Regions from separate parts of the Streptomyces sp. NPDC014861 genome, predicted to be linked through region 2. Evidence: riboswitches for the same ligand, from Rfam matches in the RefSeq annotation. Region 2 holds a riboswitch; the other holds the start of a gene.
What was found. Region 2 has a riboswitch for glycine ahead of gcvP (aminomethyl-transferring glycine dehydrogenase). Riboswitches for the same ligand answer to the same signal wherever they lie in the genome.

Region 1 (4,252 bases), on a different contig from region 2:
TCGTCCCGGACCAGGCGCTCGGCCAGGATGCGGGCGCCGTCCACGGTGCGCTGCTGGCGCTCCTTGAACTCCTCCGAGGCCGCGACCTTGAAGGAGACGGCCTTGGCCGCGATCACGTGCTCCAGCGGACCGCCCTGGAAGCCGGGGAAGACCGCGGAGTTCAGCTTCTTCGCGAACTCCTTGCCCCGGGCGAGGATGATGCCGCCGCGCGGGCCGCCGAGCGTCTTGTGCGTGGTGGAGGTCACCACGTCCGCGTACGGGACCGGGTTCGGGTGCAGACCGGCCGCGACCAGGCCGGCGAAGTGGGCCATGTCGACCCACAGGTACGCCTCGACCTCGTCGGCGATCCGGCGGAACTCCGCGAAGTCCAGCTGACGCGGGTACGCCGACCAGCCCGCGATGATCACCTTCGGGCGGTGCTCCTTGGCCAGGCGCTCGACCTCGGCCATGTCGACCAGGCCGGCCTCGTCCACGTGGTACGCGACCACCTCGAACTGCTTGCCCGAGAAGTTCAGGCGCATGCCGTGGGTCAGGTGGCCGCCGTGGGCCAGGTCCAGACCGAGGATCGTGTCGCCCGGCTGGGCGATCGCGAAGAGGGCGGCCTGGTTGGCGGAGGCGCCGGAGTGCGGCTGCACGTTGGCGTACTCGGCGCCGAACAGCTCCTTCACCCGGTCGATCGCGATCTGCTCGGCCACGTCGACGTGCTCGCAGCCACCGTAGTAGCGGCGGCCCGGGTAACCCTCGGCGTACTTGTTGGTGAGGACGGAGCCCTGGGCCTCCATGACCGCGACCGGAGCGAAGTTCTCCGAGGCGATCATCTCGAGGGTGGACTGCTGACGGCCGAGCTCGGCGTCGACGGCGGCGGCGACGTCGGGGTCCAGCTCGTGGAGGGGAGTGTTCAGAAGCGACATGAAGCGATCCCTAGGGGTCTCGGTCAGCCTGCGGTGAAAGCGGTGTACTCGTCGGCGGTGAGCAGCGCGTCCGGCTCACCCGAGATGCGTACCTTGAACAGCCAGCCGCCCTCGAAGGGGGCGGAGTTCACCAGCGAGGGGTCGTCGACGACGTCCTGGTTGGCCTCGACGATCTCGCCCGTCACCGGGGCGTAGAGGTCGCTGACGGACTTCGTCGACTCCAGCTCGCCACAGGACTCGCCCGCGGTCACGGTCGCGCCGACCTCGGGGAGCTGCACGTAGACGACGTCACCGAGCGCGTTGGCCGCGTGCTCCGTGATGCCGACCGTGGCGACGCCGTCCTCGACGGCCGACAGCCACTCGTGCTCCTTGCTGTAGCGAAGCTGCTGGGGGTTGCTCATGGCCTGATTCTCCTGGATCGGGGGAGTGCGGATGTACGGGGGTCTTGCGGGGTGAGACGTGTCCTGAGACGAATGCGTCACGTCCGGGGCGGCCCCGGACGGGCGCCCGCCTACTTCTGGCGCTTGTAGAACGGCAGCGCCACGACCTTGTACGGCTCGTGGGTGCCGCGGATGTCCACCCCTACACCCTCGGTGCCGGGGGCGGCGTGCGCGGCGTCGACGTACGCCATCGCGATCGGCTCGCCGAGCGTCGGGGAGGGGGCGCCGGAGGTGATCTCGCCGACCACCTCGTCGCCGGCGACGACGGCCATGCCGGCGCGCGGGACGCGGCGGCCCTCGGCGATCAGGCCGACCAGCTTGCGCGGCGGGGCGGTCTCGGCGCGCTCGGCGGCGGCCTCCAGCGCCTTGCGGCCGACGAAGTCGCCCGGCTTCTCGAACTTCACGACGCGGCCGAGACCGGCGTCGAAGGGGGTCAGGGAGGTGGTCAGCTCGTGCCCGTAGAGCGGCATGCCCGCCTCCAGGCGCAGCGTGTCGCGGCAGGAGAGGCCGCACGGGATCAGGCCGACGCCCGCGCCCGCCTCGGTCAGCGCCGTCCACACGCCCTCGGCGTGCTCGGGCTTCAGGAAGAGTTCGAAGCCGTCCTCGCCGGTGTAGCCGGTCCTGGCGATCAGCGCCGGGACGCCGGCGACCGTGCCGGGCAGGCCCGCGTAGTACTTCAGGCCGTCCAGGTCGGCGTCGGTGAGCTGCTTCAGGATGCCGGGGGACTCCGGGCCCTGCACGGCGAGCAGGGCGTACGCGTCGCGGTCGTCGCGGACCTCGGCGTCGAAGCCGCCGGAGCGGGCCACCAGGGCGTCCAGGACGATCTGCGCGTTGGAGGCGTTGGCGACGACCATGTACTCGGTCTCGCCCAGGCGGTAGACGATCAGGTCGTCGAGGATGCCGCCGTCCTCCTGGCAGATCATCGTGTAGCGGGCGCGGCCGTTGCCCACCGTGGAGATGTTGCCGACCAGGGCGAAGTCGAGCAGGTCGACCGCCTGCGGGCCGGTGACGGTGATCTCGCCCATGTGGGAGAGGTCGAAGAGGCCGGCCCTGGTGCGGACGGCGTTGTGCTCGTCGCGCTCGCTGCCGTACCGGAGCGGCATGTCCCAGCCGGCGAAGTCGGTCATGGTCGCGCCCAGCGAACGATGCAGGGCATCGAGGGCGGTCAGACGGGGGGTGGTGCTCATGATGGACGTGGCTCCCGGGTCCCGAAGGCGGAAAACATGACAGGCAAGGACGTTCCTCCCCATCTGTCATGGAACCTGAGAGGTTCACCGGGGGCATCCCCGGCTTGCACCTTGGGTGGGGACACGACAGGTGTCCCGCTTTTCAGATCTGCCTCATCCACGCGGTACGGGGCCTGAGAGATTCAAGGGAGGGTCTTGCTCCTTCGGCGCCCGGACGGCCGAGGCCGGTCCGGAACTCTCCCGCGCGGATTCGAGCGGCCGGTATGCGGTTGTAGGGCGCGGCACGCGCCTGGCGCGCACATCATCGCACGCGGTGTCGGCGCCGCAAATCGCTTGTCTCGGATTACCGTTTCTTTACACTTCGTGGGCAAGGGTCTCCGTGAGGTCTCCCGGTACGTCCTCCGGGGACCCGACAGGGGGAGCAGCGATGAGGATCCAGCACACCGGCGTCTTCGCGACCGACGCCGCCATACCCGCTCCGCGGGCCCGCGCCAGGACCCGCGCGCGCGGGCGCGTCGTGCGGGACCTGCGCGAGCGCGGCGGCCGCGGGCCGCGCGCCCTCACCTTCGCCGCCGGCGACGTCGTGGTCGTCTCCGGACTGCCCGGCAGCGGCAAGTCCACGCTGCTGCGGCGGGCCGCCGAGGGCCGCGGGATCGACTCGCAGGACGCCCGGGAGCGCTGGGAGGCCCGGATGCCCCGCCTGCTGCCGTACGCGCTCTACCGCCCGCTGGTCCGGGTCGCGCACTACGCCGGGCTGTACCGGGCGCTGCGCTCCGGCGCCGGCGTCGTCGTCCACGACTGCGGCACCCAGTCCTGGGTCCGCGGCTGGCTCGCCCGCTCCGCCGCCCGCCGCGGCCGCGCCCTCCACCTGGTCCTCCTCGACGTCGACCCGGCCACCGCCGTGGACGGCCAGCGCGAGCGGGGCCGGGGGGTGTCCGCGTACGCCTTCGCCCGGCACCGCAGGGCCGTCGGCCGGCTCGTCGCCGCCGTCGAGTCCGGCCGGCTGCCCCGCGGCTGCGCCTCCGCCACCCTCCTCGACCGGGACGCCGCCGGCGCGCTGCGCCGCCTCGGCTTCCGCGAGGCCGGCTGAGACCCGCGCCCGCCGCGGGTGCGGGTTTCTGGTCACGGCCGGGGCGGGGCGGCGTTAGGGTGCTGCGGGACGGCCGGGACCAGGGCCGTGCGAGGAGGGGACGGAACCACCGTGGACGTGACGTGGCCGGGCAACGAGCTGGAGGAGGCGCTGGCCGCCGCGCTCGGGGAGCCCGCGGCCGGAGGCCGGCTCATCGAGGTGCTCGGCCGGAGCCCCGTCTGGGTCCCGCTGCCCAACGGCGGCGGTCCCGACAGCCCCGACCTGGACCTCGCCACGATGGAGATCGGCGGCGCCGCCTACGTCCCCGTCTACAGCTCGCGGGAGCAGTTCCTCGCCTGCGTCGGTGACCACATGTCCTTCACCGTCGCCCCCGCCCGCGACTTCGCCCGCGGCCTGCCCCCGCAGCTCGGCATCGCCGTGAACCCCGGCGGCGTCGTCGGCGTCCCGCTGCCCCCGCCCGCCGTCGCCGAACTCTGCCGGGTCGGCCGCACCGCGCTCGACGGACCCGCGTCCGGCGGCCGGGTCCGGCTCTTCGAGCCCGACTGGCAGGACGACCCGGTCGACTTCCTCGCCGCGGCCTCCGCCGAGTTCGAGGCCACCGGTGTCGTCGCCAGCGCCCGCCGC
Region 2 (4,252 bases):
GTCGCCGCTGGTGGAGCCGCTCAGCCTCGACGAGGCGTTCGTGGACCTGGAGGCCGGCGGGCTGGCGGAGGACAGCGCGGGCGCGCGGGCCGTGGGGGAGCGGCTGCGGGCCGAGATCCTGGCGACGACGGGACTGACCGGGTCGGTGGGGCTCGCCGGGTCGAAGATGCTCGCGAAGATCGCCTCGGAGGAGGCGAAGCCTGACGGGCTGGTCCTGTACGAGCCGGGCACCGAGCGGGTGCTGCTCGCGCCCCGGTCGGTGCGGATCATCCCCGGGGTGGGGCCGGCCACCGGCGACCATCTGCGGCGGGCCGGGATCACGACGGTCGCCGACCTGGTGGAGGCGGGGGAGGACGAACTCGTGCGGATCCTGGGGCGGTCCCACGGGGCCTCGCTGTACCGGATGGCGCTCGGGCACGACGACCGGCCCGTGGTGGCCGAGCGGGACGCCAAATCGGTCTCGGTCGAGGACACCTTCGACATCGACCTGCACGACCGGCTGCGGATCCGGCTGGAGGTGGAGCGGCTGGCCGAGCGGTGCGTGGCGCGACTGCGGGGGTCGGGACACTCGGGGCGGACGATCGTCCTGAAGGTGCGCCGCTTCGACTTCTCGACGCTGACCCGGTCCGAGACCCTGCGGGGGCCGACGGACGATCCCCTGGTGGTGCGGGAGGCGGCGGAGCGGCTGCTCGAACTGGTCGACACCACGGGTGGGGTGCGGCTGCTGGGGGTCGGGGTGAGCGGGCTCGCCGACTACACGCAGGAGGACCTGTTCGCCCAGGCGGAGGCGGAGGCCGAAGCGGGAGCGGGAGCGGCGGCGGAGGCCGTGGCCGAGGCCGGCGCCGGGGCAGAGGCGGAGATCGGGAGCGCGGTGGTCGGGGGAGCCGCCGGGCCGGCGGGGGCCGGGGAGGAGGGAGCGGTGGAGGCCGTGTCCGTGCCGGGGACGGCGGCGGAGGCCGTCGAACGCCGGTGGGCGCCGGGGAACGACGTACGGCACGCGGTGCTGGGTGCCGGCTGGGTGCAGGGCAGCGGGCTCGGGCGGGTCACCGTCCGTTTCGAGGAGCCCGGCAGCACCGTGCCGGGGCGGGTGCGGACCTTCGCGGTGGACGACCCGGAGCTGGAACCGTCCGATCCGCTGCCGCTGGTGCCCGGCGGGGCGACGGGGGCGGAGGGCGCCGCCAGGGTCGCGCCGTTGGGCGGGTGACCGGTCACCGGGTGACCGGGTGACCTGGTGAGGCGGACGCTGGGGAGGCGTCCGGCGGGTTCGCTCGGGTACGGGCGGTACCGGCCCGGGCCGGTGTGAGGGGCCCGATGAGGGTGTGCGGCCGGGCGGGGGTCCTGCGCGGTGCTCGGGAGGTTGTGGGGGCCGTTCGGTCCTCGGCGGGGGCGTGGGGACCGGGGCAGCCGGCCCGAGTTCGGCCGGGTGGGCGGGCAGCCGTCCGGTCCGAGCGGTCCGCGTGCGGGCCGAGCCGACCTCGGCCCGATTCGGCTGGACCTCGGCTCGTGTCCCGCTCGACCTCGGCTCGACATCGGCCCGAGCCCCGAGCCCCGAGCCGGGCGGACCGGCTGGGGGCGGCCCGAGGGCTTGTCCGGTGGTGGCGGGGGAGGGGCGCGGCTAGGCGGCGTCGTCCTGGCCGGCGAGGCGGCCGAAGTCGGGGATCGCCTCCGGTGCGGGCGGGAGCGCCAGCTCGTAGTGGCGGTAGAGCTGGAGCTCCTGCTCGGGGGAGAGGTGGCGGCCCACGCCGAAGTCCGGCGCGTCCTTGATCAGGGAACGCTCGAACGGGATGTGCAGGCCGTCGTCGGCCAGCTCGCTGGGCTCCAGCGGGACGAAGGCGTCCCGGCTGAACAGCCCGGTGCGGACGGCGGCCCACTCGGGTACGCCGGTCGCGTCGTCCAGGTACACCTCGTCCACGGTTCCGATCTTGTGCCCGTTCCGGTCGTACGCCTTGCGGCCGATCAGGCTGCGCGGATCGATGTCGGTCTGCACGGTCCCTCCAACTGGTCGCAACTGCTCCACACCCCTACGAAAGTGCACATCCGAGATGTCGGCCACTTGAGCGATGGGGGCGACAAGCGCGCTGGTAGGCTGGCTGTGGCTGTCGACACCGTGCGGGAGAGTCCTCCGGAGAAGGTTTCCGGGGGCGCCGAAGGAGCAAATCCTCCCCGGAATCTCTCAGGCACCCGGTACCGCGCGGGCGAGGTCACTCTGGAAAGCAGGGCGGGAGTCCGACGGCATCCGCTCTCACCGACGGTGAAAGCCGGCGTGCCCACGGGCGTGCCGGTGAAGCTCTCAGGTTGAGATGACAGAGGGGGAGGCCGTCCGGGCACCCGCGCCGTGGTGCCCCTCGCAGGTCGTGACGACCAGGAGGCCCCCGCATCATGACCGCCAACCGCACCCCGCTCTCCGAGCTCGAGCAGGGCATCCCCTTCGAGCAGCGGCACATCGGACCCGACGCCGAGGCGCGGGCCAAGATGCTCGCCCAGGTCGGCTACGGCTCCCTCGACGAGCTGACCGCCGCCGCGGTGCCGGACGTCATCAAGAACGCCGAGGCGCTGGACCTCCCCGGCGCCCGCACCGAGGCCGAGGTCCTGGCCGAGCTGCGCCGGCTCGCCGACCGCAACGAGGTCCTCGCCCCGATGATCGGCCTCGGCTACCACGGCACCTTCACCCCGCCGGTCGTCCTGCGCAACGTCATGGAGAACCCGGCCTGGTACACGGCGTACACGCCCTACCAGCCGGAGATCTCGCAGGGCCGCCTGGAGGCGCTGCTCAACTTCCAGACGATGGTCGCCGACCTGACCGGTCTGCCCACCTCCGGCGCCTCCCTGCTCGACGAGGGCACCGCGGCCGCCGAGGCCATGTCGCTCTCCCGCCGCGTCGGCAAGGTCAAGAACGGCGTCTTCCTGGTCGACGCCGACGCCCTGCCGCAGACCATCGCCGTCATCGAGACCCGCGCCGAGCCGACCGGCGTCGAGGTCGTCGTCGCCGACCTGGGCGAGGGCATCCCGGCGGAGGTCGCCGAGCGCGGTGTCTTCGGCGTCCTGATCCAGTACCCCGGTGCCTCCGGCGCCGTCCGTGACATCAAGCCGCTGATCGACGCCGCCCACGAACTCGGCGCGATCGTGACCGTCGCCGCCGACCTGCTCGCCCTCACCCTGCTCGTGTCGCCCGGCTCGCTCGGCGCCGACATCGCCGTCGGCACCACCCAGCGCTTCGGCGTGCCGATGGGCTTCGGCGGTCCGCACGCCGGCTACATGGCCGTCCAGGACAAGCACGCCCGCTCCCTCCCCGGCCGCCTCGTCGGAGTCTCCGTCGACGCCGACGGGAACAAGGCGTACCGCCTCGCGCTCCAGACCCGCGAGCAGCACATCCGCCGCGAGAAGGCCACCAGCAACATCTGCACCGCCCAAGTGCTCCTCGCCGTCATGGCCGGCATGTACGCCGTGTACCACGGTCCCGACGGTCTCCGGCAGATCGCCCAGCGCACCCACCGGTACGCGGCGATCCTCGCCTCCGGCCTGACCGCCGGGGGCGTCGAGCTCACCCAGGGCGCGTTCTTCGACACGCTCACCGCCCGCGTGCCCGGCCGCGCCGACGCCGTCGTCGCCGCCGCCCGCGAGGCCGGCGTCAACCTGTACCGCGTGGACGCCGACCGCGTCTCGATGTCCTGCGACGAGACCACCGGCCGCGCCCAGCTCGCCGCCGTCTGGGGCGCCTTCGGCGTCGAGGCCGACGTGGAGGCCCTGGACGCCGCCACCGAGGACGGCCTCCCGGCCGGACTGCTGCGCTCCGACGCGTACCTGACCCACCCGGTCTTCCACGCGCACCGCTCCGAGACCTCGATGCTGCGCTACCTGCGCCGCCTCTCGGACCGCGACTACGCGCTCGACCGCGGCATGATCCCGCTCGGCTCCTGCACCATGAAGCTGAACGCGACCACCGAGATGGAGCCGGTGACCTGGCCCGAGTTCGGCCAGATCCACCCCTTCGCGCCGATCGACCAGGCCCAGGGCTACGTCACGCTCATCACCGAGCTGGAGGAGCGCCTGGCCGAGGTCACCGGCTACGACAAGGTCTCGATCCAGCCCAACGCCGGTTCGCAGGGCGAGCTGGCCGGCCTCCTCGCGGTCCGCGCCTACCACCGCGCCAACGGCGACGAGCAGCGCACCGTCTGTCTCATCCCGTCCTCCGCGCACGGCACCAACGCCGCCTCCGCGGTGATGGCCGGCATGAAGGTCGTCGTCGTGAAGA

Region 1: another riboswitch for glycine. It lies ahead of gcvT (glycine cleavage system aminomethyltransferase GcvT); the one in region 2 lies ahead of gcvP (aminomethyl-transferring glycine dehydrogenase).

Annotation. Positions count from the first base shown of each region.
Region 1 is NZ_JBIBWV010000007.1:247,743-251,994, reverse strand. It holds gene glyA (serine hydroxymethyltransferase) at 1-911, opposite strand, end outside; gene gcvH (glycine cleavage system protein GcvH) at 935-1,312, opposite strand; gene gcvT (glycine cleavage system aminomethyltransferase GcvT) at 1,423-2,538, opposite strand; glycine riboswitch at 2,691-2,791, opposite strand; gene ACF1BN_RS17480 (AAA family ATPase) at 2,966-3,628, shown strand; gene ACF1BN_RS17475 (enhanced serine sensitivity protein SseB) at 3,740-4,252, shown strand, end outside.
Region 2 is NZ_JBIBWV010000013.1:9,336-13,587, forward strand. It holds gene ACF1BN_RS23885 (DNA polymerase IV) at 1-1,204, shown strand, start outside; gene ACF1BN_RS23890 (PRC-barrel domain-containing protein) at 1,616-1,987, opposite strand; glycine riboswitch at 2,101-2,200, shown strand; gene gcvP (aminomethyl-transferring glycine dehydrogenase) at 2,380-4,252, shown strand, end outside.